2 regions of the Burkholderia sp. BC1 genome follow, and region 2 is predicted to be linked to the other one. Evidence: riboswitches for the same ligand, from Rfam matches in the RefSeq annotation. Region 2 holds a riboswitch; the other holds the start of a gene.

Region 1 (14,689 bases), on a different contig from region 2:
ATGACCGACTCGAGCAACGCCGCGCAGCGAAGCGTCCCTAAGCGCGCTCGGTCCGATCAGAACGTATAGGTGATCTTGCCGAACGCGCTGCGGCCGACCGTGTTGTAACCGTAGGCCGTCATGTATTGCCGGTCGAACAGATTCGACAGCAGCGCCGACACCGTCAGATGCGAATTGATCCGGTACGACGCACGCAGGCTCACGGTCAGGTACGACGGCAGATAGGTCGCGTTGGCCGGATCGTCGAACGTCGTGCCGCCGTACAGCAGCGATGCACCGGTGCTCAGCGCATGCAGATGCAGTTCGTCCCACGTGTGATCGACGCTGACGCTGACCGTCTGACGCGGCCGGCGGTTCAACCATGTGCGATTCGTCACGTCCTGCGGATTCAGGAAGCCGACCGCAACGCTGACAGGCGTCGAGCGGCCGAGCGTGCCCTTGTACGACAGATCGATCCCGCGAATATGCGCGCGGCCGATATTGATCGGCCCGAACGTGACGGGATCGTATGCGATCAGGTTGTGAACGCGCGTGTCGTAGAGCGCGGCCGTGAACGTGCCGATCGCCGTGTTCGCGTCGAGCGCGGCTTCGACCGAATTGCTGCGTTCCGGGCTGAGCCGCGGATTGCCGTAACCGGGGTAGTACAGATCGTTGAAGGTCGGCAGCCGGAACGCGTTGCCGTACGACACGCGCGCGGTGTAGACGGGCGTGATCGCCCACGCGAGCGCCGCGTTGCCGGTGTTCACCGCGCGGCCGGCGATGATCTCGTGACGGCCGGCCATGAACATCGTGACCTTGCCGAGCGTGATCGACTGATGCAGCGAGAACGCGGAGTCGTTGCGCGTCGGCACGCCGCCCGCCACGTCATTCGGCAGGAATGCCTGCTCGCGCGTGAAGTCGTACGCGAGCTTCGTCTCGCCGGCCAGCGGCTGCCCGAACAGCGTGAGCCCGCGGGTCTGATGCGTCAGCGACGTCGACGTGCTGATTCGTTGCGAGTCGATCCGGTCGGTCGCGATGGTCCGATCGCCCGCATAGAAGAACTGCCGATCGTTCGCATAACCGAAGGACTGATCGAACTGCGTGTCGGGCGTGATGTCGACGTGGAGCGATACGCCGGTCGTCAGCTGATGATCGAGCTCGCGGTTCGCGCCGCCGGCATTGTCGTACGACAGATCGGAGCGGTGATAGAGCGCGAACGTCGAGACCGACCAGTTGTCGCGCGCGTAGCCGAGCCGCGCGTCGACGTCCTGCGCATGGTACGGATTGCGGCCGTCCTCGTGACCGTATGCGAACGGCCGCGTCGCGTCGATGCCGGCCGTCGCGTAATCGTGCAGGCCGAGCGAGTAGGTGAGGCCGCCGAGCGCGGCGAGCGGTCCGGTCGACGGCACGGTGCCCGACGTGCGCAGCTGCGTGTCGAACGTCTTGTTGGAGCCGCCGCCGAACGATACCGTCGTGCGGTTCGGCTGGTTCGACGCCCGGCGCGTGAACAATTGCACGACGCCGCCCATCGCGTTCGCGCCGAACGATGCGGCGGCCGGCCCGGAAATCACCTCGACGCGTTCGAATGCCTCGGTCGGCAGGTCGGACCACGGCGCGATCCCGGTGGTCGGCGAGCCGATCCGGATGCCGTCGACGAACACCGCAACCTGGTTCGCCGACGAGCCGCGGATGCTGACCGACGCGGTCGAGCCCGGACCGCCGTTCTGCGACACCGTGACGCCCGGCAGCGTCGCGAGCGCCTGCGTGATGCTTGGATCGCTCGGCGACAGGCGGTCGAGATCGTCGCGCGTGAGCACCTGCGTGCTCGCATAGCGGCGATCGAACGATTCGGGCAGATGGCGCGTGTCGGTAACGGTGATGGCCGGCAGCGCGGTGTCGTTCGACGGCTGCGCCGGCTGCTGCGCCGCGCCGTCGCCGGCGGCGTGCGCGAGCGGCGACAGGAACGCGGTGATGCTGGTCGTGGCAAGGAGATGTCGGAGATTCATGAAGCGTGAGTCGTTATCGTGATGCGGGCGTGGCGGCGACGTGGGCGCAGGGCGCGCCGCTGTCGCGCGGCGGTGGCGTGGCCCGGCGAGGCCGGCACGTGTCGCCGAACCGGGTGCGCGCGGGCGCGCGAACGCGCGCGCACGGCAGCGTGCGTGCCGTGCGCAGGCAAACGGATGCGGAAGCGGTGGACATCTGACGGATCCTGAGGTCGGGCCGTCCTTGCAACGGGCGACCGCCGGCGGCGGCGCTTGCGCATCGGGACACCCCGCCCGTTGCGGCTGCTTGGACCTCGGTCGATGGCTGGTCTCCTGGCTCGCGGGTCGCCGCCCGGTGCCCGCCTTCCCGGTTTCCCAGTGGCGCGAAGGGCACGGACTCGCCGCTTACAGTTGCGGGGGCAGCCGCAGATTCCGGCGTGCGCCGTCACTGCGTTCCCATTTGATCCCGTCTCGCGGGAACCATCAGCGCGCAAGGGTAAGGGGCAGGGCTTTCGCGCGTCAATCTTTCATGCACGCACCGGCGCGAAAAAACCACGCGCCGCGGCTTGCAGCGAGGCCGCGTTTCCGATGCGGCGTGCGACGCGTTTGGTATGACGAATCGTCGAGGGATGCATGCGACGACGCGCGCCGGCGCCGTTGCGCTGTCCTGCTGCGCGCCCGGATAATGACGCGGCGCGCGCCGTGCGCGCAGGAGAGGCCCATGCAATTTCCGACGGGATCCGTGACCGCGCTCAGTTCGGCCGCCGCGACGATGTTTTCGATGGGCATGCTGTTCCTCGGCTACTGGGGGCTGCACGAGCAAACGCCATGGCAGTTCGGCGACTATGTCGTGATCGCGCTTGCACTTTCCGGCTTCGCCTGCCTCGGGAGCGTGCCGTTTTTCGCGACGTCGCCGATGAAGCGCGCCGACGACGAAACGCAGATCGCCGTCGCGCGCCGCGTGTTCCTCAGCGGCGCGATTGCGGTGTGGTGCAGCATCCTTGCGTCGTTGATCCTGTAGCGCGCACCGTTAGCGCGCCCGACTGCGTCGGCCGTCAGCGGCTTGCGCCGAACACGTGCGCCTGGATCTTGCCGTCCACCGGCCCCGCACCGAACCGCTCGGCAATCGCCTCCGTGCATGCGGTGGTCGCGTCCGACAGCGTGTCGGGACCGATCGCCTCGAGCTCGCTGCGCAGCGGCGTGCCGTGGCAGTAGGCGATCGCCGGCACGCCGGGCGTCGCCGCGCGGCTGTGCGCCGGCACCGTGTCGCAATACAGCAATGATGAAAAGCCGGCCGCACGCACGTCGGCTTCGACCGTCGCGCGATCGTGGTAGCCGTGCGGCACGCGCGCGAGAAAGGTGGGCGGACGATCGGGGTAGCGCCGCGCGAGCGTCTGCGTGACCGTATCGGCAAATTCGTTTTCGGCGAGCCGGTCCCACACGTTGAACAGCAGCGTGCCGCCCGGTTTCAATACGCGGTGCGCTTCGGCAAATGCGCGCGGCTTGTCCGGGAAAAACATCGCGCCGAACTGACAAATCACGAGATCGAAGCTCGCGTCGCCATACGGCAACCGCTGCGCATCGGCCTGTTGCCAGACGACCGGCCGGCACGTGCCGACTTCCGCCGCGCGGTCGAGCATCGGCCGGTTGAGGTCGGTTGCGACGAGCGTTGTGCCGTCCGGCAGCGCGCGGGCCAGCACGCGCGTCAGCGCACCGGTGCCGGCCGCGAGCTTGAGCACGCGCGTCGGCGCGATGATCGCGGCGCGCTTGGCGAGGTCGATCGCGTATGGCTCGAACAGCAGCGGCACGAGCAGCGTGTCGTAGAGCGCCGGGATCGAGCCGGCGAACAGCGTGTCCGCATCATGGGGTTGCATCGTTGCCGCCTTGCGCGACATGCGCGCCGTTGGACGAGCCGGTTCTCTCAGCGTAGATCGCACCGTTGCGCGCGGCCACGCTCGTTTTCCTGCATCGACGTGCTGCGTGTGTCGGTACGCGCGCGTATGCACGCGGGACGCCCAACGAGCGAGCCGGGCACGCATGATGCAGATTCGACTGCTGCGAGCTGCGTCGCTGCTTGCAAGGGGCGGACGAACGCGCCGATACCCGCGTTCGCCGTATGTGCGCTTACAGATGCGCAGCGCCGTGCGAGCGGCCGGACGGATCGCCGCCGCGATCGGGCGGCGTATTGTTCTGATCGATCTTCGCGAGCACGAAGCGCGGCGCGGGCAACGCGCGCGACGTGCACGGCGCGGCGGCGCACGGCGAAGCGAGCGCCGCACCGGACGGCACGGCGGCCGGGTGAGCGAACGCCGACAGGGAAGCGGCCGTCAATGCGGCGGCGACGATCGCATGCGTGTTCATGGCAACTCCTTCACGACGGACTGCGGGGATACCTCGTCAGTCTAGGTCGCGAAACTTAACGCGACGTGAAGGATGCGTTGCCGCTTCGCTCAGCTTTGCGGCCGGCTCGCGAGCAATGCGCTGAACGCGTCGAGATCGACGTTGCCGCCGCTGATCACGATGCCGACGCGCTTGCCCTTCAGTTCGTCCTTCATGCGTCGCGCGCCGGCGAACGACAGACAGCCGGTCGGCTCGACGACAATCTTCATACGCGCCGCGAACAGGCGCATGCAGTCGACGAGGTCGTCGTCGGTCGCCGTGAGGATGTCGTCGACGTCGCGGCGGATGATCGGAAACGTGATGTTGCCGAGATGCTGCGTCTGCGCGCCGTCGGCGATCGTGCGCGGCGTGTCGATGTGGACGATCGCGCCCGAGCGGAACGATTGCTGACCGTCGTTGCCGGCTTCCGGCTCGACGCCGTACAGCCGCGCGTCCGGCGACAGCGCGCGCGTGGCGAGCGCGGTGCCCGACAGCAGACCGCCGCCGCCGAGCGGCGTGAATACCGCGTCGAGCGGGCCGACTTCGTCGAACAGCTCCATGGCAGCGGTGCCCTGACCGGCGATCACGTCCGGATGATCGTACGGCGGAATCAGTGTGAGCCCGTCGCGTTCCGCGAGTTCGCGGCCGATCTGCTCGCGATCCTCGGTGTAGCGGTCGTAGGTGACGACGGTGCCGCCGTAGCCGCGCGTCGCGGCGATCTTCGCGGCCGGCGCATCCTGCGGCATCACGATCGTCGCCGGAATCCCGAGCATGCGAGCGGACAGCGCGATCGCCTGCGCATGATTGCCCGACGAAAACGCAACGACGCCGCGGCGGCGCTGTTCCGCATCGAAGCGCGAGAGCGCGTTGAATGCGCCGCGAAACTTGAACGCACCCATGCGCTGCAGGTTCTCGCACTTGAAGAACACCTGCGCGCCGAGCGCGTCGTCGACCGTGCGCGACGTCATCACAGGCGTGCGGTGCGCGTGGCCGGCAATTCTCGCCGCCGCGGCGGCAACGTCGTCGAAGCTGGGGAGGGGCAATGAGTTCATGAGTCGCTCGAGTGAAAGAGTCCGTCAACAGCCGGGCACGGCGGCATGCCGCGTCCGCGCATCATTTCGCATCGTTGTACACCGTCGCGCGCGACACGCCGAGATGCTGCGACACGATCTCCATCGCGCGCCGGATCTCGAGCAAGCCGTCCGCCTTCAACGTCTGCATCAGTTCACGACGCTGCTCCGTCTTCAGCTCGCGCGGCGTGGCGGCAAGCCGCGTCGCGAACGCGTCGATCCGCTGACGGATCGCATCGGCGCCCGCCGGGTCGAGCGTGTCGGCCACCGCGTCGCCGTCGGTGCTGCAGAATTGCGTGAGCATGTGCTGAAAGCCGCGGAACAGCGTGACGTCCGCATTCAGGCACAGGGCGGCCACGTAGCGCCCGGTCGAATCCTTGATGCCGATCGAGGTGCTTTTCGCCGTGCGGCCGTCCGCGAAGCGGTTGGGGTAGTTGGCGAGCACAGGCGGGAAATCGTCGTCGGCGATGCGCGCGAGCCCGAGTTCGGTGGCCGGATCGCCGATCGCGCGGCCCGACAGATTGTTGTGAATCGCGAGGATCGCCTGCTTCGGCGTGCGCAGATCATGCACGACGACTTCGGTGAACGGCGCGAACATCTGGCCGAGCCCTTCGGCGATGCGCTGCACCTGTTCGATCAGCGAGGCCTGCTCCGATTTCAACGACACCGCCGATGCGGCGGGCCGGCCGCTCGTGCGCTTCGCTTGCGCAGCGGCGGACGTTCGCGCTTTCTTCTTCATCGGCGCACGCTGCATGTAAACGACGAGATTGCCGTGCGCACGCCGGCATGAAAACGTGCGCCGGTTCCGTTCGGCAGGCTACACATAGAGTGCAAAGCTGGGCGATCGTGCATGTCGGTCCGGCAGCATGAAAGGGGAGTCGCAACGCGCGGCCACGGGGGATCGATACGCGCGATTCTCTCGACTTGACAGTTCGTCCAAGTATAGACGTTTTGTCACGACGTGCAAAATATCGCGCGGTGCGCAGCGATTCGTTTCGTCGATGCCAGGCGACGTCGACGGCGACGCGCGAGTAACGCGATAGCGTGGTCAAAGAGATGCGTGTTACTCCCGATTGTCTGTCGGGCCGCTTTGATCGGGTCCGCCCGCGCGAGATGTTTGTGTACGCAACCTAATTCAGGGTTTGCCTGAGTAGCGAAAACACGGACAAGCGACGCGCGTCGACGTCGCGCATGCAGTCGCGCGCCACAGGCCGAAATTGCCGCGTCCGCGAAACCCTTGTGGGACGGACGTTCAGGCCGTGGCACGTGCCGTGCGGCGCGCAGCGATGCAGTAAAAACGACCGATAAGCAACGCGCGTGCCGACGGTTCGTCGGATTTGTTTCTTGTTGCAACGCAACGCGCGGGCCAAATCGGCGATGGTATGCTGGCCGTCATGGAGTTGTTCGGCAGGTTGCATGCATGGCGAAACTCGCGTTCGCACCCTCTCAAGAGACTTCACTTTCTCTCGCACGCCTCGCGGCATCGACACGCGCTGAATCCGCGCGCTCCGACCTGCGCGTCGCCGCATCCTGCCCTCCGCACGCATTCCGCATCTCGCGGGCCTCGCCCGCATCCCCGATCCCCGCCCAATAAATCTGGAGACATCATCATGTCGCACAACAATCTGGCCGAAGCGACACACGGCCCGCTGATCGCTCCCCCCGCTTTCGTCAAACACCGCAAACTGATCGACTGGGTCGCGCGCATCGCCGAACTGACGGAGCCCGAACGCGTCGTCTGGTGCGACGGCTCGCAGGCCGAATACGACGCGCTGTGTCAGGCGATGGTCGATCAGGGCACCCTCAAGCGCCTGAATCCGGCGAAGCGCCCGAACTCGTATCTCGCGCAGTCCGATCCGTCGGACGTCGCGCGCGTCGAAGACCGCACGTTCATCTGCGCCGCGTCGCGCGACGACGTCGGCCCGACCAACAACTGGATCGCGCCCGACGAAATGCGCGAAACGCTCGACGGGCTGTTCCGCGGCTCGATGCGCGGCCGCACGCTCTATGTCGTGCCGTTTTCGATGGGCCCGCTCGGCTCGCCGATCGCGCATATCGGTGTCGAGCTGTCCGACAGCCCGTACGTCGCGGTGAACATGCGGATCATGACGCGCATGGGACGCGACGTGTACGACGTGCTCGGCGAAGACGGCGAATTCGTGCCGTGCGTGCACAGCGTCGGTCATCCGCTCGAGCCCGGTCAGCAGGACGTGCCGTGGCCGTGCAATCCGGTCAAGTACATCGTGCATTTCCCCGAGACGCGCGAGATCTGGAGCTTCGGCTCGGGCTACGGCGGCAATGCGCTGCTCGGCAAAAAGTGCTTCGCGCTGCGGATCGCATCGACGATGGGCCGCGATCAGGGCTGGCTCGCCGAGCACATGCTGATCCTCGGCGTGACGTCGCCGGCCGGCAAGAAGTATCACGTCGCGGCCGCGTTCCCGTCCGCATGCGGCAAGACGAACTTCGCGATGCTGATTCCGCCGCAGGGCTTCGACGGCTGGAAGGTCACGACGATCGGCGACGATATCGCCTGGCTGAAGCCAGGCACCGACGGCCGGCTCTACGCGATCAACCCGGAGGCCGGCTATTTCGGCGTTGCGCCCGGCACCGGCGAGAAGACGAATCCGAATGCGCTCGCGACGCTGAAGGAAAACGTGATCTTCACGAACGTCGCGCTGACCGAAGACGGCGACGTCTGGTGGGAAGGGCTGACCGACACGCCGCCGGCGAAGCTGACCGACTGGCAAGGCAATACGTGGACGCCGGAAATCGGCAAGGAAACCGGGCGCAAGGCCGCGCATCCGAACTCGCGCTTCACCGCGCCGGCCGCGCAGTGCCCGTCGATCGACGCCGACTGGGAGAACCCGGCCGGCGTGCCGATCGATGCGTTCATCTTCGGCGGACGCCGCTCGACCACGGTGCCGCTCGTGACCGAAGCGCGCGACTGGGTCGAAGGCGTGTACATGGCCGCGACGATGGGTTCCGAAACGACGGCCGCCGCCGCCGGCCAGCAGGGCGTCGTGCGGCGCGACCCGTTCGCGATGCTGCCGTTCTGCGGCTACAACATGAGCGACTACTTCGCGCACTGGCTGAAGCTCGGCAAGCAGCTGGAGCGCGCCGGTGCGACGCTGCCGAAGATCTATTGCGTGAACTGGTTCCGCAAGGACGCGGACGGCCGCTTCGTCTGGCCGGGTTTCGGCGAGAACATGCGCGTACTGAAGTGGATGCTCGATCGTCTCGAAGGCGAGGGCGGCGGCAGCGAGCATGCGTTCGGCGTGTCGCCCGCGTATGACGATCTGCACTGGGACGGCCTCGACTTCACGCGCGAGCAGTTCGACGCGGTCACGTCGATGAACGCGGAAGAATGGCGCGAAGAGCTGAAGCTGCATGCGGCGCTGTTCGATACGCTGAAGCTGCGGCTGCCCGCTGAACTGACCGACACGATGAAGAAGATCGAGCAGCGTCTCGACGCCTGACGATCCGCATCGTCCGCGACGCCCCGCTGCCGGCACGGCGCCGGCAGCGGGGCGTTTTTTTCAGCGACACGAAAGGCGACGCGTTGCGGCGGCGGATCTGAGTGCTGCGCGAAGCGGCGCGCGATGCCCGGCGAGCCGCTTCGTCGATCGTGCACGCGCGGCACGAGCGCGGGTGCTCAACCGAGATCGAGCGCGTTCGTCAGATCGCCGGGCGGCGTCGCGCCGCGTGCGGCAAACGCCTGGTTGCGCGCGACAATCCCGTCGAGCGGCGCGAGGCCGTGTACGCGGCTGATGAAGCGCAGGATCGAGTTCGTGTCGTACAGCGTGTGGTCGACGTAGCCCTTTTTCGCCAACGGCGCGATCACGAGCGCGGGAATCCGTGAGCCGGGGCCCCAGCGGTCGCCGACCGGCGGCGCGACGTGATCCCACCAGCCGCCGTTCTCGTCGTGCGTCATCACGATCACCGTGTTCTCCCACTGCGGCCCGCGCCGGATGTGCTCGATCACGGTCGCGATGTGGCGGTCGCCCGACTCGACGTCCGCGTAGCCCGCATGCATGTTCAGGTTGCCCTGCGGCTTGTAGAACGCGACGGCGGGCAGGCGGCCCGCGTCGATGTCGGCGATGAAGCGGTTCGTCGACGGATCGTCGCCGAGCCCTGCATCGCGCAGATGCCGGCGGCGCGCTTCGGTGCCGGGCGCGTAGTTCGCGAAGTAGTTGAACGGCTGGTGGTGGTACTGGAAGTCGGGCACCGTGCCCGTGTCGCGATGCTCGAGCGCGTACTGCCACGCGCCGCTGTACCACGCCCAGTCGATCTGCTTCTCCGAGAGCCGGTCGCCGATCGTCGCGTAGACCTGGGGCGGCAGCACGCGATGGTCGTCCGGATCGGCGAACGCGGGGTTGCCGTTCGCCGGCGGCGGCACGTAGCTCGGCTGGTACGGCGGCGCCATCGTGTTCACGCCGTAGCCGTCGGGCGTCAGCGGGCCGTCGGCGACGAACTTCGGCGGGCCGTCGAGCGCCGACGCCGGCGAATCGGCGGCCAGCTTCAGCCGCGTGCCGGCCGGATCGTCGCCGTCGAGCACCGACAGCAGCTTCGCCGCGTGCGGATGCTTGTGCGCATCCGGGTAGCGCGGCGGCTGTGCGCCGATCAGGTACATATGGTTCAGCCAGGAGCCGCCGAATGCGGCCATGAAGAAGTTGTCGCACAGCGTGTACTGCCGTGCGAGGTTCCATAGGCGCAACGTGTCGGCCGAATTGCGGTAATGGCCCATCACGAGGCCGCCCGAGTCGGCCCATGCGGCGAACTGGTTGTTGCGGCCTGCCGCGATCTGCATCTGGTTCTGATAGAAGCGGTGCCACAGGTCGCGCGTGATGACGCCGTTCGGCAGCGGCTTGCCGTCCTTGTCCGTCAGCGGGAACGGCGCGTTCGGCAGCTTGTCGATGTCGCGCTCGCCGATCATGTAGCGCTTGCCGTTCACTTCCTGCGCCTGCGGCACGAGGCCGCCCCAGATCTTCGGCAGCACCGGCAGCGGCGTCTTGCCGTCGCGGTCGAGCTGCTGCGCCTGCTCGGGCGACACCGCGCTCAGCGGATACCGCACGCCGGGGAAATCGCCGTAGAGGTTCGCAAAGCTGCGATTCTCCGCGTAGATCACGACGATGTGGCGCACATGGTGGCGCAGCGCTTCGTCGACGCGCAGGTCGGCCGCCGAACGCGGCGCGCCGCCGGGCGCGGTCTCGCAGCCGTTCAGTGCGAGGCCCGCACCGAGCGCGGCGAGGCCGCCGAGCACACGGCGGCGGTCGGGATCGTCGGGAAGGTCGTCGGGGCGATCGGGGGTGTCGTTCACGTCGTGTGCTCCTCGCGGGTTGGGATGTCGTTCGATGCGCCGGCGTTCGGCCGACGCCGCGCGGTCGCGGCCGCCGCACCGGGCGGCCGTTGTCATGAAATTGTCATGAACGCGACTATAGCGCGACGGCGCCCGGCAGCGAAAGGCGCGCGCGCCGTGCTGCGGCCGCGCATGCGCGACGCGCGTGCGCGAACTAGACTGGAATCGACGCGCCGCGCGTCGCAACGGGCGGCCGGCGCGAATGCCGCGCGGCGGCGCAGGCCCGCGGCGACGCCGCGGCGTCATTGATGCGACGAAACGAAACGACGACGAAGCGCACGACGTGCGGCTTCGCCGCGCATGCCGATGCCATGGACAGGAAATTCGACTACCCGGGGCTGCTGATCGCGGCGGGTTTCTTCGTGCTGTTCGCCGCACAATTGCTGACGCTGCGGCCGGCGTCGACATCGATCGCGTACAGCGATTTCCACCGGCTCGTCGATGCGCGCCTGGTCGACGATCTCGAGATCGGCTCGGCGTCGATCTCGGGCACGCTGCGCATGCCGCAGGCGGCGGCGATGCTGCCGGCGTCCGACGCCGATGCCGCGAAGACGGCCGGCGCGCCGTGGCGCTTCACGACCGAGCGCGTGCCCGACGAGCGGCTGATCGATACGCTGACGGCGGCCGGCGTCCGCTATCGCGGCGCGCCGGATACGAGCTGGCTCGTCTCGCTCGCGTCGTGGCTGCTGCCGCTGGCCGCGTTCGTGTTCGTCTGGACGCTGATGCTGCGACGACGCGGCGGGCTGCAGGATTTCACGGGGATGGGCAAGAGCCGCGCGCGCGTCTACGTGCAGCAGGAAACCGGCATCACCTTCGACGACATCGCCGGCATCGACGAAGCGAAGGCCGAGCTGCAGCAGATCGTCGCGTTCCTGCGCAATCCCGAGCGCTATCAGCGGCTCGGCGGCAAGATTCCGAAAGGCGTGCTGGTCGTCGGCGCGCCGGGCACCGGCAAGACGCTGCTCGCGCGCGCGGTGGCCGGCGAGGCCGCGGTGCCGTTCTTCTCGATCAGCGGCTCGGCGTTCGTCGAGATGTTCGTCGGCGTCGGCGCCGCGCGCGTGCGCGATTTGTTCGAGCAGGCGCAGCAGAAGGCGCCGTGCATCGTGTTCGTCGACGAGCTCGATGCGCTCGGCAAGGTGCGCGGCGTCGGCCCGATGTCCGGCAACGACGAGCGCGAGCAGACGCTCAATCAGCTGCTCGTCGAGATGGACGGCTTCCAGGCCAATTCCGGCGTGATCATCATGGCCGCGACCAACCGGCCCGAGATCCTCGATCCCGCGCTGCTGCGTCCGGGCCGCTTCGACCGGCATATCGCGATCGACCGCCCCGATCTGAACGGCCGCCGGCAGATTCTCGGCGTGCACGTGAAGCGCGTGAAGCTGGCCGCCGACGTCGATCTCGGCGAGCTTGCGTCGCGCACGCCGGGCTTCGTCGGCGCCGATCTCGCGAACGTCGTGAACGAAGCCGCGCTGCATGCGGCCGAGCTCGGGCGCGCGGCGATCGGCATGGACGACTTCGACGAGGCGATCGACCGCGCGATGACGGGCATGGAGCGCAAGAGCCGCGTGATGAACGAACAGGAGAAGACGACGATCGCCTATCACGAGGCCGGCCATGCGCTCGTCGCGCAGTGCCGCGCGCACTGCGATCCCGTGAAGAAGGTGTCGATCATTCCGCGCGGTGTCGCGGCGCTCGGCTACACGCAGCAGGTGCCGACCGAGGATCGTTACGTGCTGCGCAAGAGCGAGCTGATGGATCGTCTCGACGTGCTGCTCGGCGGGCGCGTCGCCGAAGAGCTCGCGTTCGGCGACGTGTCGACCGGCGCGCAGAACGATCTCGAACGCGCGACGGCGATGGCGCGCCACATGGTGATGCAGTACGGGATGAGCGAGCGGCTCGGGCTCGCGACGTTCGACGACGGCGACGGCCGCACGGGAACCGCGAATGCCTGGCATCCGGGCGACGGCCGTTGCAGCGAACATACCGCGCGCCTGATCGACGACGAGGTGCGCACGCTGCTCGCCGATGCGCATGCGCGCGTCGCGGCGACGCTCGGCGAACGGCGCGACGCGCTCGAGCGCATCGCGCGCCGGCTGTTGCAGTGCGAGGTGGTCGAGCACGACGCGCTGCAGGCGCTGATCGACGGTCGCGCCGACCCGCCGGCCGGCGCCGGCGATGCGGGCGCCGCGACGCTCGGCCCGGCGCGTGCGCCGGAACGTGCGTCGGCAGTCGAGCGCGAATTCGTCGCCTACGGGCCGCCGCGCGAGCCCGATCGCTGAAGGCGTTCGCCTTCGAGGCGGCCGCCCGTCGCCGGTCGCCGCCGGCTGCGCGCGTCGCCGCATGTGGCTCGCCGGTCGCGCGAGCGATGCCCGCGGCGCCGCGATGCAGCGGTCTTCCTGTTCTTCCTTGCCTGACACGGAGTCGCCATGAGCGAGGCGCACGTATCGATCGATGTCGCGCAGCGCGCGCGTTTCAGTTTCGAAGTGACGTTTGCCGGCACGACGCTGGCGCCGGTCCTGACCGACGAGCCGCCGCCGCTCGGCGAAGGCCGCGGACCGAACCCGGTGCGGCTGCTGGCGGCGTCCGTCGCGAGTTGTCTCGCGGCGAGCCTGCTGTTTGCGCTTGAGCGGCAGCGCGTCGATCCTCAGCCGGTCGGCGCGCATGTCGACGTGGACATGGTTCAGGACGATACGGGCGCCGTGCGCGTCGGCGCGATGGCGGTGCGCCTGTCGGTCGGCCGCACCTGGGCCGAACTCGCGACCTCGGCGCAGGCGCTCGAGCGCTTCGATGCGTATTGCGTGGTGACCGAAAGCGTGCGGGCCGGCATTCCGATCTCGATCGACGTGCGCGACGCGAACGGTGCGTTGCTGGTCAGCGAACAGACGGGGACGTAAAGCCGCGACGCGGCGACGCGGCGAGCCGGCGATTGAAAGCGGACGAAGCAGACGAGCCGAACGAAGCAGGCGCGTGACGCGCGACGCACTACGTCGCGTCGGCGACTTCGGCCGCTTCCGCGAGCGCTTCGAGAAAGCGCTTGCGCCACCACTGCACGTCGGTGCGCCGCAGCGTCGCCATCAGCGCCGCATGACGCTGCCGGCGTTCCTCGAGCGGCATCGCGAGCGCGCGCTGGATCGCCTGCGCGGTGCCTTGCGTGTCGTACGGGTTCACGAGCAGCGCTTCCTTCAGCTGCTCGGCCGCACCGGCGAAGCGCGACAGCACGAGTACGCCGGGGTCGGCTTCGTCCTGCGCGGCGAGGAATTCCTTCGCGACGAGATTCATCCCGTCGCGCAGCGGCGTCACGAGCGCGACGCGGCTTGCGCGATAGAGTCCCGGCAGCCGCTTGCGCGCGACCGTGCGATGGATGTAGCGCATCGGCATCCATTCAAGCTCGCCGTAGTCGCCGTTGATCGCGCCGCAGAGACTGTCCATCTCGCGGCGCAGATCGTCGTATGCGCCGAGATCCTCGCGGCTCGGTGCGGCGATCTGGATCAGCGTCGCGCGATTGCGGTTTTCCGGATACTGTTCGAGCAATTGCCGAAACGCATGCACGCGCTGCGGCAGCCCCTTCGTGTAGTCGAGCCGGTCGACGCCGACGAGCAGTTGACGGCGCGAATACTCGTCGCGCATCCGCTCGAACATGTCGATGCCGTCGCGATCGTCGGCAAGCGCCGCGAATTCGTCGACGTTGATGCCGATCGGAAACGCGCCGGCCGACAGCGTGCGGCCGAAGGCGCGCAGTCGGCCGTCCGCGAGGCGCGCGGCGCCGGCTTCCGCTTCGACGTAATGCTCGAAGTGCAGCAGGTCGGCCTCGGTCTGGAAGCCGACGAGGTCGTACGCGAACAGCGAGCGCATCAGCCATTCGTGCTCCGGAATCGCGGCCATGATCGGCGGCGGCGGCACCGGAATGTGCAGGAAGAAGCCGA
Region 2 (14,689 bases):
CCGCGCGACACGGCGCCGTCGCCCGACGACGCGGCCGCATCGCACGGCGACTGGGGCTACCTGCCGCCGGAGTCCGCGGGGCTGCGCGACGTGAAGGCCGTCGTGCCGCTGCCGCTAAAAAAACGCTGAGCCATCGAGACGGCGCCGCCGCGAACGCCGTTCGCGGTCCTCGATGGCAGCAGGGTGCCGCCGAGCGCGTGCCGGGCCTCGCGCGCGCGGGTACGGCCGTCGCATGGGCGGCCACGCTCGCGGCCAAGCGCGGGCGACCGCTGCACGCCGCGCATCTGCGCTTTCGCCAACGCGCGGACGCGCCGCGCGCGCTCCATTGCTTCCTGCTCGACTGCTCGGCGTCGATGCTGTCGCACGATCGGCTCGCGCTCGCGAAGGGGCTGATCGTCGCGTATTTCGATCGCGCCGCGCGCGACCGGATAGAGGCCGCGCTGATCTGCTTCGGCGGCAACGGCGCCGCGCGGCGCTTCGGACCGGCCGTGCCGCGCTGGTGGAATGCGCGCTGGGTCGAGCCGGTCGATGGCGGCGGCGGGACGCCGCTCGCGGACGGCATCGGCGCCGCGGCGCAGCTGCTCGCGCGCGACGCGCGACGCCACGCGGACAAGCAGCGCTGGCTGTGGGTGCTGTCGGACGGCCGCACGCGCGAGACACCGGCGAAGCCCGCCGCAGCCGATCACGTCGTGTTCGTCGACTTCGACGATGCGCCGGTGCGGCTCGGGCAGGGTGCACGGCTCGCACGCGCGTGGGGCGCGCAGTGGGTGACGGCCGATGCGCTTTGCGCGGAGGTGGGCGGCTGAACGCGGCGAACGCGGTGGCGAGCGGATCGGTTCGTGTGCGCGAGGCCGACGCGCGGCGTACGCTATGATCGCCACTCGTCTCCAATGGAAATTCCGCCATGCAAGTGCTCGTCGATGCCGACGCGTGTCCCGCCGTCATCAAGGAGATGCTGTTTCGCGCCGCGCGGCGCACCGAGATCTGCGTGACGCTGGTCGCGAACCAGTTTCTGCGTACGCCGCCGTCGCCGTTCATTCGCGCGCTGCAGGTGCCGGCCGGCTTCGATGCCGCGGATGCGCGGATCGTCGAGCTGGCCGCGGCGGGCGACCTCGTGATCACGGCCGACATTCCGCTCGCGGCAGCCGTGCTCGACAAGGGTGCATTCGCGCTCGATCCGCGAGGAAACTGGTTCAGCCGCGACAACATCGAAGAACGTCTGTCGACGCGCGCGATGATGGATCAGCTGCGCAGCGCGGGCATCGATACCGGCGGCCCGGCGCCGTTCAGCGCACGCGACGGCAACGCGTTCGCGGCGCAGCTCGACCGGTTTCTCGCACGGCGTCGCGGGCCCTAACGCCGCGGTGCCGGGCGCGCGCCGAGCGCCGTCGGCGTCGCTGTCGCCGTTGTGGCGCGATATTTTCTTGGGCTGATGCCGGCACCGCGACGATGCACCATCGCGTCGACGCTGCTATCGTGATGCGATCGATCATCCATTGGAGGGCGCGCGTGTCACCGACTCAACTTCTCGTTCCGACCTTCAGCCAGTTGCTGCGCGCGCAATCCGCGTGGCTCGACAAGGCGGCCGGGCACTGGCGCGCGGCCGGCGACGATCCCGATGCGCTGATGACGCTGAAGCTCGCGCCGGACATGTATCCGCTTGCCGCGCAGGTCCGGTTCTCGTGTTTTCAGGCGATGGAACCCGTGCACCGGCTGCGCGGCGAGCCGCTGCCGGAACCGCTGCTCGCATTGCGGCAGGCCGGCTGGCATGCCGATGCGCAGCCGGGCTCGCTCGGCGATGCGCAGGGGATCCTCGCGGGCACGCTCGCGTTTCTCGGCGAACTCGCGCCCGATGCGCTCGACGGCGGCGCCGCGTTGCCCATCGCGCTCGAACTGCCGAACGGCACTGCGTTCGACATGACGGGCGAGCAATACGCGCGCGACTGGGCGCTGCCGCAGTTCTACTTCCACGCGATCACGGCTTACGCGATCCTGCGCCATCACGGCGTCGATCTCGGCAAGGCCGATTACGTGCCGCACATGCTCGCCTACGTGCGGCCGGGCACGATTCCGCAGGGTTGAGGTGCGGCGGCGGGCGATGCAGCGGTGCTGACGCGGGCGATGGGGGCGGGCGATACGCTGCATGCGCTCACCGCGTGAGTTTCGCTTGCTGCATGAGAACTCGATCGGCAAGGGGATGTTCGCCGCGCTCAATCGCGAACGGCGGGCAGGAATCGTTCGCCGTTTCGACTCATTGCCGACATTGGAGACGCGATGTCGAAAGTGCAATTCTCCGGCTTCTTTAAATTCACGCTTGCAGCCATCCTTTTAATTGTGCTTCTGGCTGCATTGCTGATAGGTGTGATGGCGTACATCCGGGACGATGGTGGTGACGCAGCCTGCCCGAATCTCTCCACGTCGCAGATGCGTGGCTATCTGGAAAAATATGCCCGGCACAACAATTTTTCGAATTTGACGTTCGACGAGGCTGCCGAGTATCTGGCCGATCTTCAGCAATGGAAGATTCCTTACCGCGTCGACAATCATCGTTATATGGCAAAAATGACATGCAAAGGCTTCGTCGTCGACAACGTCGGTCCTTTCGATTGACCGCACGCGGCCCGTCGCGCCGCTGCGCCCACACGCCCAACCCGTCTAATCCTCCGGTAACCCGCTGAGCAGGTCGAGCCGCAGCAGCTCGACGATCTTGCGCGTCGGCACGCTCGTATGCAGCGTCTCGAGCCGCTCGATCGCAAACCACTTGCAGCGCACGATCTCGTTGCTCGCGCGCGGGACCAACCGCTTCGGCACGTCGGTGACGAACACGTGGTGCACTTTCCTCAGCCCGCCGAACTGCACCGCATAGTTCAGCGCGAGTCCTTCGAGCCGCGTTTCCTCCGCCAGTTCGCGCTGCGCGGCCTGCAGCGGCGTCTCGCCGCGGCGGATCGTGCCGCCCGGTAACGCCCATCGCGACGCGGTGCGGGCGACCAGCAGCACGCTGCCGCGCTGGCGACAAACGATCGTGGCTCTTTCCTTGAAGGTGCCCGGCGCGATGCTCATGTTCGGTAAGACAGGTGCTCAAGCGTGAAAAAAAATGCGCATCGGCGGGACGTCGCCGCCCCGATGACCGACAGCCGATCGGCATAAGCGCCGACACTGCATGCAGGCCGCCGCGCCGATCTCATCCCTCATTTCATCCCGGTTCCGTGCGTGTGGCGAATCGCGCGTCGTCACGACCGCGTGTACAGCCCGCCGCGCGTCGATTTCACGTGCCGCGCATGGCGACGTTTGTGAACCGCATGCCTGCGATGTGGCGCAGGCGGCGCCACATGCCGACGTGCAGGCGCGCGGCGAGCCGTCGTCGCGCCGGCCGGCGTGGCCTGTCCTTCGCCGAAGTGGAAAGTCTGGGTCTGTGCCTGTGCGACGCCCAGCGTCGAAGCCAGCATGACGGCGGCCAGCAGCATGCGTTTCATGAAATCTCCGCTTGTCTCGGGGGGAACGTTTGTTCGCCAGCTTAACGAACGGCGGGACGTCGCGGCAACCGGCACGTCGCGGATGCAGGACGGTCGGCACCCGGCGCGACTCGCGCCATCGGGGGCGGGCACCTCCGGGCTTGACAATCAAATTCTTGTACATGAATATAAATTCACATACACGAATTATTCGTCGAGACCGGAACGGCATCCCGCAGCGCCGCCGCCCGGCATCACCGGCGATCCGATCCACCGGAAGCAGGAGCGAGACGCATGACGGAACACGAACGGCCGGGCGCGCTGGCGGGATTGCGCATCATCGATCTGTCGCGGGTGCTGGGCGGCCCGTACGCGACGCAGGTGCTCGCCGATCACGGCGCGGAGGTCATCAAGGTCGAACCGCCGTCCGGCGACGAGACGCGCACCTGGGGCCCGCCGTTCGACGGCGACACCGCGTCGTACTTCCTCGGCGTGAACCGCAACAAGCTCGGCATCGCGCTCGACCTGACCAAGCCGGACGACCGCGAACGGCTGCTCGGGCTGCTCGACGAGGCCGACGCGCTCGTCGAGAACTTCCGGATCGGCACGATGGAACGTTGGGGGCTCGGCTTCGACGCGCTGCATGCGCGGTACCCGCGGCTCGTCTATTGCCGCGTGTCGGGTTTCGGCGCGGACGGCCCGCTCGGCGGGCTGCCCGGCTACGACGCGGCCGTGCAGGCGATGACGGGGCTGATGAGCGTAAACGGCGAAGCGGGCGGTGCGCCGCTGCGCGTCGGCGTGCCGATCGTCGATCTCGTCACGGGGCTGAACGCGGCGCTCGGTGTGCTGATGGCGCTGCGCGAACGCGACGCGAGCGGCCGCGGGCAGTTCGTCGAGACGACGCTGTTCGACTGCGCGCTGTCGATCCTGCATCCGCATACGCCGAACTTCTTCCATTCCGGCCGCGCGCCGGTGCGCACCGGCAACGCGCATCCGAACATCACGCCGTACGACAGCTTTCCGACGGCGACCGTCGACATCTTTCTGGCCGTCGGCAACAACGGCCAGTTCGCGGCGCTCTGCGACGTGCTGGGCACGCGCGACTGGCTCGACGATCCGCGCTTCGCGGACAACCGCGCGCGCAGCGCGAACCGCACGGCGCTGCGCGCGCTGCTCGAAACGGCGCTTGCGGCCCACGACGGCGCGGCGCTCGCCGAGCGGCTGATGCGCAGCGGCGTGCCGTGCGCGCCGGTGCTCGGGCTCGATGCGGCGCTCGCGCATCCGCACGTCGCGCATCGCGCGATGAAAGTGGCGCTCGGCGCGCATCGCGGCATTGCCTCGCCGATCAAGCTCGGCCGCACGCCGGCCACGTACCGGCGCGCGCCGCCCGCGCTGAACGAGCATGCGGCGCAGCTGTTCGGCGCCGACGACGACCGCACCGACTGACGCGCGCATCCCGCACGGGCGAGGCCGCCCATCGCATTCGACCAGAACGGCGCACCCGCGATGCGCCGCATCGACAGGAGACACATCATGCTTGCATGGATCGGCGCGATCGCCATCGTCGCGCTGTTCGGCCTGATCATCACGAAGCGGCTGTCGCCGCTCGTCGCGCTGATCGTCGTGCCGGTCGCCGCATCGCTTGCTGCCGGGTTCGGCTTGACGACCGGCAAGTTCATCGTGCACGGCGTGCAGAACATCGGGCCGATCGCCGGCATGTTCGTGTTCGCGATCCTCTTCTTCGGCGTGTTGACCGACGCCGGCATGCTCGATCCGATCATCGCCGGCGTGCTGCGCGTGATCGGCTGTCATCCGCCGCGCATCGTCGTCGGCTCCGCGCTGCTCGCGCTGCTGATTCATCTGGACGGATCGGGCGCGGTGACGTTTCTCGTCACGCTGCCCGCGATGATGCCGCTCTATACGCGGCTCGGCATGGATCGCCGGATTCTCGCGTGCGTCGCGTCGATGGCGGCCGGCGTCAACTTCCTGCCGTGGGTCGGCCCGATGCTGCGCGCCTCGGCCGCGCTGCACATTCCCGGCACGGCGATCTTCATGCCGATGATTCCGGTGCAGCTCGTCGGGCTCGCGTTCGTGTTCGGCACCGCCTGGGTGCTCGGCGTGCGCGAGGCGAAGCGGCTCGGGCTCGACCGCGCCGGCGCAGCGGCGATCGCCGTCGCACCGCGCGAGCTGACCGACGCCGAGCGTGCGCTGCGCCGGCCCGACCGGTTCGCCGTCAATCTCGTGCTGACGCTCGTCGTGCTCGGCACGCTCGTGTCGGGCATCGTCGATCCGATGGCGATGTTCATGCTCGGCACCGTCGCCGCGCTCGTGATCAACTATCCGGACGTCCGTGCGCAGCGCGAGCGCATCGACGCGCATGCGAAGGCCGCGCTGATGATGGCGAGCGTGCTGCTCGCGGCGGGCGCGTTCACGGGGATCATGACCGGCACCGGAATGCTGAAGGCGATGGCGGAGGTCGTCGTCGCGCACGTGCCGGTCGAGCATGCGCGGCACATGCCGTTCGTGCTCGGGCTGCTGTCAATGCCGCTCAGCCTGCTATTCGATCCCGATTCGTTCTATTTCGGCGTGCTGCCGGTGCTCGCCGAAAGCGGCAAGCTGCTCGGCGTGCCGCCGATCCAGATGGCGCAGGCCGCGCTGCTCGGCCAGATGACGACCGGTTTCCCGGTCAGTCCGCTTACGCCCGCGACATTCCTGATCGTCGGCCTGACCGGCGTCGACCTTGCCGAGCATCAGAAATTCACGATTCCGTTCCTGTTCGCCGCCACCGTGCTGATGGTGTTCGCCGCGGTCGCGACGGGCGTGTTTCCGTTATGAGCGGCGCGGCCGTTCACGTTTTCCGGGAGAGCAGTCCATGCAGTTCGACCTGACCGACGACCAGCGCGCGATCGAGCGCGCGATCGACAAAATCTGCGCGCGCTTCGGCGACGACTACTGGCTCGAACGCGATCGCGCCGGCGGCTTCCCGCACGATTTTCACGCGGCGCTTGCGGAGGCCGGCTGGCTCGGCATCGCGATGGATCCGGCCTACGGCGGCGCCGGCCTCGGAATGACGGAAGCGGCGCTGATGATGCGCGCGATCAGCGCGTCGGGCGCAGGATTGTCGGGCGCGTCGGCCGTGCACATGAACATCTTCGGGCTGAATCCCGTGCAGGTGTTCGGCAGCGACGCGCAGAAGGCGCGCTTCCTGCCGCCGCTGATCGCGGGCCGCGACAAGGCCTGCTTCGCGGTGACCGAGCCCGACGCCGGGCTCGACACCACGCATCTGACCACGCAGGCGCGTCGCGACGGCGATCATTACGTGCTGAGCGGCCGCAAGATCTGGATCTCGACCGCGCAGGTCGCGAACAAGATGTTGATCATCGCGCGCACGACACCGCTCGAACAGATCGCGAAGCCGACCGACGGGCTCAGCCTGTTCTATACCGATCTCGACCGTTCGCGCGTCGAAGTGCGCGAGATCGACAAGATGGGCCGCAAGGCGGTCGACTCGAACATGCTGTTCATCGACAACTTGCGCGTGCCGCGCGACGACCTGATCGGCGCCGAAGGCGAAGGCTTCCGCTATCTGCTGCACGGGCTCAATCCCGAGCGCATCCTGATTGCGGCCGAAGCGATCGGCCTCGGGCAGGCGGCGCTGCGCCGCGCGACGCAGTATGCGAACGAACGCGTGGTGTTCGGCCGGCCGATCGGGCAGAACCAGGCGATCCAGCATCCGCTCGCGCTCGCGTGGATGCAGCTCGAGGCCGCGTGGCTGATGGTGATGAAGGCCGCGACGCGCTACGACGCGGGGCAGCCGTGCGGCGCGGAGGCCAACGCCGCGAAATATCTCGGCGCGGAAGCCGCGTTCCACGCGTGCCAGACGGCGGTGGCGACGCACGGCGGGATGGGTTACGCCAAGGAATACCACGTCGAGCGCTACCTGCGCGAGTGTATGATTCCGAGGCTCGCGCCCGTGAGTCCGCAACTGATCCTGTGCTACATCGCGGAGAAGGTGCTCGGGCTGCCGAAATCGTACTGATGCGCGGCGGCCGTCCGGCGCGCGTTTTCCCGTTCCGTTTCAAGCGCTCGTCATGGACGTCAAACTCGTTGCCCGCACGCTCGACCTGTTCGAACTGTTCGCCGCCGAACGGCGGCCGCTGTCGCTTACCGAACTCGCGCGCCTGCTGAACGTGCCGGCGTCGAGCTGTCTCGCGATGGCGCGCACGCTCGTGAGCCGCGGCTATCTGTACGAAGTGCGCAAGCGCGGCGGCTACTATCCGACGCGGCGTCTGCAGACGATCGCGGCCGCGATCGACGCGACCGATCCCGTCGTCGACATCGTCCATCCGTATCTCGTCGCGCTGCGCGACGCGAGCCGCGAAACGGCCGTGCTCGGCAAGATTCAGCGCGCGTCGATCGCCTATCTCGACGTCGTCGAATCGGAGCAGGCGATCCGCTATACGAGCCAGCCCGGCGAATTGCGTCCGCTGCATGCGAACTCGATCGGCAAGGCGATCTTCGCGGAACTTGCCGGCGATGCGCAGCAGGCGCTCGGCGAAGCGTTGACGTTCGAGCGCTTCACCGCGGCGACCGTCGCCGATCTGCCGGCGCTCGTCGCGCAGACGGCGCGCTTTCGCAAGCGCGGCTGGGCCGAAAACTTCGGCGAGAGCGCGCCGGAGCTGTCGGCGATCGCGGTCGCGCTACCGCTCGACGGCGACTGGTACGGGCTGTCGGTCGTCGGGCCGACCGAGCGGATTCGCCAGCATCGCGACGCGCACGCGGCGCTGCTCGTCGACGCGAAGGCGCGGCTGCTCGCCGATTACGCGCGCGCGTAACGCCCGGGCGTGCCGCTGCCGCGCACGCCTCAGTGCGCGGCGCGTCGCTCATCGATACCAGCGCGGCGTATAGACCCACTCGCGTCCGGCGCCGATCGCAAAGCGCCGCGTCGTCGACGAGCCGACGATCACCATCGTCCGCATGTCCACCTGATCGCTGCGCAGCGCGCCGAGCGTCGTCGTCGCGAGCGTTGCGCCGGGGCGGCCGATGTCGCGGCCGAGCACGACGACCGTATCGGCCGCACGGTGCGCGCGCACGACGTCGAGCGCACGATCGAGCTGCCAAGGTCGCGCGCGCGAGATCGGGTTGTAGAACGCCATCACGAGATCGGCTTCGGCCGCATGCCGCAAACGCGTTTCGATCACGTCCCACGGCTTCAGGTTGTCCGACAGCGAAATCGCGCAGAAGTCGTGGCCGAGCGGTGCGCCGACCTGTGCGGCAGTCGCGAGCGATGCCGATACGCCGGGCTCGATCCGCAGGTCGACCGCAGCCCACTGCGGATCGCGTGCGTCGTCGAGCGCTTCGAGCACGGCGGCGGCCATCGCGAACACGCCCGGATCGCCGGACGATACGACCGCCACACGCCGGCCGGCGGCCGCCAGCTGGAACGCATGGCGCGCGCGCTGCATTTCCTCGCGATTGTCGGTGCCGTGCACGCGCTGATCGGCGCGGAACGGACCGGCCATGTTCACGTACGTCGTGTAGCCGAGAATGTCGGTCGCATCGGCGAGCGCCGCGCGCGCCGCGGGCGTCAGCCACGCGGCGCCGCCGGGCCCGAGCCCGAGCACGGTCAGGCGGCCGCGTCCGCGGCCGAGCGTCGCCGCATCGACAGGCTGCGTCGCGACCGTGCACGCGAGGCCGTCCGCTTCGCCGCGCAACGCGTGCGGCACGCGCAGTGCGCGCGCGAGCAGGGCGGCGGCGTCCATGCCGGCATCGGCGCCGTCGTCCGCATCGACGAAACGCAGCGGCACGTCGAGCGCTTCGGCGGCGCTATCGAGCGCAGAATCGCCGATGGTCGACGCAGGCGCGACGATCGCCGCGAGCGCACGCCGCGCAAGCCCGCATGCGTCGAGCAGTGCGTCGATCCGCACGGCGAGCGGTTCGGCCGCGCGGCTCGCGTGCGGGCCGATGCCGACCACGACGCTGCGCGGATGAATCACCAGTTCGTCGCGTGCGACGCGCACCGCGTCGGGCGTCACGCGGATCGCATGGGCCGCCGCCGCGTCGCGCGGCAGCGCGACATCGTCGAGCCACGGTGCGGGGCCGTCGATGCGCGTCGACGCACCGGCGAGCAAATCCGACACGAAGCGCTTGCCCTGCGCGAGATCGGCGAGCACATAGCCGTCGGGCGGGTTCAGCACGCACGCGCCGAATCGCAGTTCCCCGCTCGTCGTGATCGCCGGCGCGATCCCGAGTTGTGCGGCGATCTCGCGCGCGATCGCGTTGACGCCCGTCAGCCCGCCGAGCAGCGGCACGACGGCCGAGCCGTCCTCGGCCACCGCGAGCACGGGCGGCTCGACGCCTTTGTCCGCGAGCGCGGGCGCGATGCAGCGGATCACGATGCCGGCCGCGCACAGCGCGACGATCGGCAGCCCGCGCGCATACAGTTCGCGCAGATGCGCGCCGAGTTCGTCGAAGCGCACGTCCGCGTCGACACGTGACGCAAGCCCGTGCACCTGCGCGCCCGGATAGCGCGCCTGGATGCGTCGTGCGGTGTCGAGCGCACCGGCGCCGAGCACCACGATCGCCGGCGGCGTCGTCATCCTTGCCATTTTTCCCCCGGCACGACGAGCAGCGAGAAATACGGCGACGCCATCGGATCGACTTCGTCGAGCGGCACGATGCGCTGGCTCGCCATCGTCGCGCGCTCCACATAGCGCGCACGCTGCGCGAGCCCGAGCTCGTCGAGCACGCGGCGCACCTTGTCGAAATTGCGGCCGAGCTTCATCACGACGGCCGCGTCCGCCTGAGCGAGACGCGTGCGCAGCTCGTGCTCGGGCAGCACGCCGGACAGTACCGACAGGCTCTGGTTGCGATACACGAGCGGCTGACCGAGCACGGCCGTGCCGCCGAGCATCGCGCACACGCCCGGCACGATCTCGGTGTCGTAGCGCGGCGCGAGGCGATCGTGCAGATACATGTACGACCCGTAGAAGAACGGATCGCCCTCGCAGATCACCGCGACGTCGCGGCCCGCGTCGAGATGCGATGCGACGATGTGGGCAGCGGTGTCGTAGAAGTCGGCGATCACGGTTTCGTAGCAGAGCGGCGGCGGCAGCGCCTCCGTCGTTACCGGATAGACGAGCGGCAGCTGCAGCTGCGAGTCGCGCAAGTGCGCTTCGACGATGCCGTACGCGTTGCCTTTCTTGCCTTTTGCGACGAAATACGCGACCACCGGCGCAGCCTGCAGCAGACGCAGTGCCTTCAGCGTCATCAGTTCCGGGTCGCCGGGGCCGACGCCGATCCCGAACAGGCGTCCGCGCGCGGCCGTCATTCGGCCTCCGACGCGAGTGCGTTCACTGCGGCGGCCGCCATCGCGCTGCCGCCGCGCCGGCCGAGCAGTGCGACGTACGGCACGCCGCGGCTATCGTCGGTGAGCAGCGCCTTCGACTCGGCCGCGCCGATGAAGCCGACCGGAAAGCCGAGAATCAGCGCGGGCCGCGGCGCGCCGGCGTCGATCATGTCGAGCAGATGGAACAGCGCGGTCGGCGCGTTGCCGATCGCGACGATGCTGCCGGCCAGGTGCGGGCGCCACAGTTCGAGCGCGGCGGCCGAACGCGTGTTGCCGAGCTGCCGCGCGAGGTCGGGCACTTCGGGCGCGTTCAGCGTGCAGAGCACGCGATTGCCGGCGGGCAGCCGCGCGCGCGTGATTCCTTCGGCGACCATCCGCGCATCGCAAAGGATCGGCGCGCCGGCCGCGAGCGCCGCACGGCCGGCCGCGCCGGCGCCCTCGGAAAACCGCAGATCGTAGACGACGTCGACCATTCCGCACGCGTGGATCACGCGCACCGCGAGCTTCTCGAGGTCGGGCGGAATCCGCGACAGGTCGGCCTCGGCGCGGATCGTCGCGAACGACTGGCGGTAGATCTCTTGCCCGTCGCGTAGATAGTCAATCATCGGTGGTGTCCTGGCTGGAGTCGTGGTCGTGTCGCGTGCGCGCAATCAGCGCCGCGGCGCGGTCGATCGTCAGATGGTGGGCGAGCGCGATGCCGGGCGAGGCCGCCGCGACATCGCGCCGATACAGGTCGTAGCGCGCCGGCGCGACCGCGACGAGCGTATGCGCCGCCGTGCGCGGCAGTGCGCAATGCCGCTCGCAGCCGCTCAGATGCACGTCGAGCGGCCGGCCGACATGCGCAGCGAGCGCGAGCGCGTCGCGTTTCGTGTCGGCGCGCGCTTTCGCGCAGCCCGTGCTGCCCGCGCACGCGACGAGCGTCGCGCGCGGATCGGACGGCGCGCAGACGAGACCGAGCGCCGCGAGCGCCTCGAGCACGGCCGGCGCCTGCGCGTGCACGACGCCGTGCACGAACACGCCTTGCCACGGCGTCATCGTCAGCGTGCCGTCGCCGTATGCATCGGCCAGTGCCGAGAGCCGTTCCAGTTGCGCGGCGTCGAGCCGTCCGAGCGCGAACTGCGCGCCGACGCTGCAGCGCGACGCGTCGACCGACGCGCGCGCGCCGAAGCGCCACGCGGGATCGGACGGCGCACGCCGCCAGCGGGCCAGCGCGGGATCGGCAGTCAGTGCGAAGGGCAGGTCGCGTTGCGCGCGCGTCAGCAGCGCAGCTTCGCCGCACGCGGCGAGCAGCGTACGCATCCGCGTGACGTCGGCCGGTGCGAGATCGAGGAACGCGTGCAGCAGCGCGCGAACGAGTGCGACCGTGTGCTCCGGCGCCACGTCGACGGCCGCGGGGGCGTCGTCGTGCGAAGTCGGCGGACAGCCGGCGAGGCCGGCCGCGATGCGCGTCGCGCCGTCGTCGCGGCGCCATGCGGCGAGCCAGATGTCGTGCGGATGATCGAGCGCGGCGACCGATTCGCCGCCGTCGAACTGGATCGAGAATTTCGGCGACAGCTCGCCGCGGCGCGGATCCGTCGCGAGCAGATCGAGCAGCGGCGCGGCGAACGCGCGGCTGTCGACGAGCGCCGCGCGGTCGTGACCGGCGAGCGGGCTCAGCATCAGGTTGCGTGCATCGTCGCTCGCGGCCAGCGCGGCTGCGTCGTCGAGCGCGCGCATCTCGGCCGCGTGCGGGCCGAGCTGCGCATCGAGCAAGGCGCGCACGAGCGCATCGGCCGCGCCGCCGCGGATCCCGCGTATCTGCAGGTTCGCGCGATTGGTCGCGTCGATCGCGCCGGAGCCGTACCTGCGCGCGGCGGCGGCGATCGTGCGTGCCTGGTTCGCGTCGAGCCGGCCGCCCGGCAGCTTGATCCGGCACAGTCCGCCGTCGGCGGCCGCGACGATGCGCACGAGCCCCGGACAAGCCGACGGGCGCGCGACAGGCGACGCGGTAAACGGAACGGAGAAGGCGGGACTCAACGGGGCACCGGGACAGTGTCGCGCCGCGGCCAACGCATCGGTACACCCCGCCCGACGCCGGCTGGCACGCACGCACTTTCAGGCCGGCAGGTCTCCTGGCTGACAGGTCGGCGCCTGCTCCCGGCCTTCCCGGTGAAACCAGTGGCATGAGGGGGAGATCGGCTCGCTGTCTACAGTTGCGGGGGCAGCCACAGCGGCGCGATGCGCCCTGTGTTCCCTCTTCGGCCCCGAAGGGCACCGGCGAACGAACGCGCGTAGGATACCCGATTTCGCGGGCGGCTCGCGACCGGAAAACCGTGCGGCGGCACGTGGACGGCAGCGCCGCCGTGCCGAAGCTGTTCTTCGGTCGCCGGGCGGCGCATGCCGTGCGCTCGTCGCAGATATTTCATCGGCTGAATCTTCATCAGCCGAATCAGCTGAATCGGCCGCGCGCCGAATCGCCGGCCTGCGCGAAGCGCCGTCCTGCCTGCCGGTGAAACGCGGAGTCGAACACGGTACTATCCCGTTTTTGGCGATGCAGACCGGTACGCGGCGGCAACAGGACGAACGATGGGGAAGGGTGCATGACGGCATGGCTGACGGTGGTGGGCATCGGCGACGACGGCTTCGCGGGGCTCGGCCGCGCCGCACGCCGCGCGCTGCTCGACGCGACGCTCGTCGTCGGCGCGAAGCGGCATCTCGACATGTTGCCGTCGCGACTGCCGGCCGCGCGCGAAGCGTGGCCGTCGCCGTTCGACCTGTCGGGCGTGCTCGCGCGGCGCGGCTCGCCCGTCTGCGTGCTCGCGAGCGGCGATCCGATGCTGTTCGGCGTCGGCGCGACGCTCGCGCGCCGGCTCAGCGGCGACGAATGGCGCGTGCTGCCGGCGCCGTCATCGCTGTCGCTGGCGGCCGCGCGGCTCGGCTGGCCGCTGCAGGACGTCGGCGCCGTGTCGCTGGTCGGCCGCCCGCTCGCGACGCTCGCGCGCCATCTGCTGCCGGGCCGGCGCCTCTTCGTGCTGAGCGCGGACGGCCGCACGCCGGCCGCCGTCGCGGCCGAGCTCGTCGCGCGCGGCTTCGGCCCGACGCGCATGAGCGTGTTCGAACACCTCGGCGGCCCGCTCGAGCGGCGCATCGACGGTCTCGCGCAAGACTGGAACGTCGAAGAGACGGCCGCGCTCAATCTCGTCGCGCTCGATTGCGAAGCCGGCCCCGACGCGCCGCGCCGCGCGCTGACGCCCGGGCTGCCCGACGACGCCTATCGCCACGACGGCCAGCTGACGAAGCGCGACATGCGCGCGCTGACGCTCGCGCGCCTCGCGCCGGCGCCCGGCGAACTGCTGTGGGACGTCGGTGCGGGCAGCGGCTCGATCGGCATCGAATGGATGCGCGCGCATCCGTCGTGTCAGGCGATCGCGATCGAATCGCATGCGGAGCGGCAGCGCTTCATCGAACACAACCGCGACGCGCTCGGCGTGCCGGGCCTGCAGCTCGTCGCCGGCCGCGCGCCCGATGCGCTAGCCGGATTGGCCGCGCCCGACGCGATCTTCATCGGCGGCGGCGCGACGACGCCCGGCGTGCTGGACGCATGCTGGGCCGCGCTGAAACCGGGCGGCCGGCTCGTCGCGAACGCGGTCACGCTGCAGGGCGACGTCGCGCTCGCCGGATGGCGCGACGCGCACGGCGGCACGCTCACGCGCGTGTCGATCGCGCATGCGGAACCGCTCGGCCGCTTCGACACCTGGCGACAGGCGCTGCCCGTCACGCTGTACGACGTGCGCAAACCCGATACGGCCGCCGCGCCGTGCGCCGCGGAGTGCCGCTGATGCGCGACGAGACGCCCGAACGGCCCGCGCCGCTGCGCTTCGGCTATACGACCGGTAGTTGCGCGACCGCG

The links. A riboswitch is a leader RNA that binds a small molecule or an ion and turns the genes downstream of it on or off. The one in region 2 is predicted to bind cobalamin.
Region 1: another riboswitch for cobalamin. It lies ahead of ACSHSS_RS05440 (TonB-dependent receptor domain-containing protein); the one in region 2 lies ahead of cobG (precorrin-3B synthase).

The regions. Positions count from the first base shown of each region.
Region 1 is NZ_JBQYLP010000007.1:77,934-92,622, forward strand. It holds partial or broken gene ACSHSS_RS05435 (hypothetical protein) at 1-41, shown strand, start outside; gene ACSHSS_RS05440 (TonB-dependent receptor domain-containing protein) at 57-1,985, opposite strand; cobalamin riboswitch at 2,268-2,461, opposite strand; gene ACSHSS_RS05445 (hypothetical protein) at 2,683-2,982, shown strand; gene ACSHSS_RS05450 (class I SAM-dependent methyltransferase) at 3,017-3,835, opposite strand; gene ACSHSS_RS05455 (hypothetical protein) at 4,086-4,322, opposite strand; gene ACSHSS_RS05460 (threo-3-hydroxy-L-aspartate ammonia-lyase) at 4,412-5,392, opposite strand; gene ACSHSS_RS05465 (helix-turn-helix transcriptional regulator) at 5,454-6,149, opposite strand; gene ACSHSS_RS05470 (phosphoenolpyruvate carboxykinase (GTP)) at 7,021-8,886, shown strand; gene ACSHSS_RS05475 (acid phosphatase) at 9,063-10,727, opposite strand; gene ftsH (ATP-dependent zinc metalloprotease FtsH) at 11,078-13,045, shown strand; gene ACSHSS_RS05485 (OsmC family protein) at 13,193-13,660, shown strand; gene otsA (alpha,alpha-trehalose-phosphate synthase (UDP-forming)) at 13,749-14,689, opposite strand, start outside.
Region 2 is NZ_JBQYLP010000008.1:49,583-64,271, forward strand. It holds gene ACSHSS_RS05965 (ATP-binding protein) at 1-129, shown strand, start outside; gene ACSHSS_RS05970 (vWA domain-containing protein) at 198-806, shown strand; gene ACSHSS_RS05975 (YaiI/YqxD family protein) at 905-1,357, shown strand; gene ACSHSS_RS05980 (DUF1993 domain-containing protein) at 1,450-2,082, shown strand; gene ACSHSS_RS05985 (hypothetical protein) at 2,275-2,610, shown strand; gene ACSHSS_RS05990 (NUDIX hydrolase) at 2,656-3,060, opposite strand; gene ACSHSS_RS05995 (hypothetical protein) at 3,231-3,473, opposite strand; gene ACSHSS_RS06000 (CaiB/BaiF CoA transferase family protein) at 3,747-4,898, shown strand; gene ACSHSS_RS06005 (CitMHS family transporter) at 4,986-6,287, shown strand; gene ACSHSS_RS06010 (acyl-CoA dehydrogenase family protein) at 6,325-7,491, shown strand; gene ACSHSS_RS06015 (IclR family transcriptional regulator) at 7,544-8,287, shown strand; gene cobJ (precorrin-3B C(17)-methyltransferase) at 8,336-10,051, opposite strand; gene ACSHSS_RS06025 (precorrin-2 C(20)-methyltransferase) at 10,048-10,782, opposite strand; gene ACSHSS_RS06030 (precorrin-8X methylmutase) at 10,779-11,405, opposite strand; gene cobG (precorrin-3B synthase) at 11,398-12,816, opposite strand; cobalamin riboswitch at 12,885-13,073, opposite strand; gene cbiE (precorrin-6y C5,15-methyltransferase (decarboxylating) subunit CbiE) at 13,380-14,618, shown strand; gene ACSHSS_RS06045 (cobalt-precorrin-5B (C(1))-methyltransferase) at 14,618-14,689, shown strand, end outside.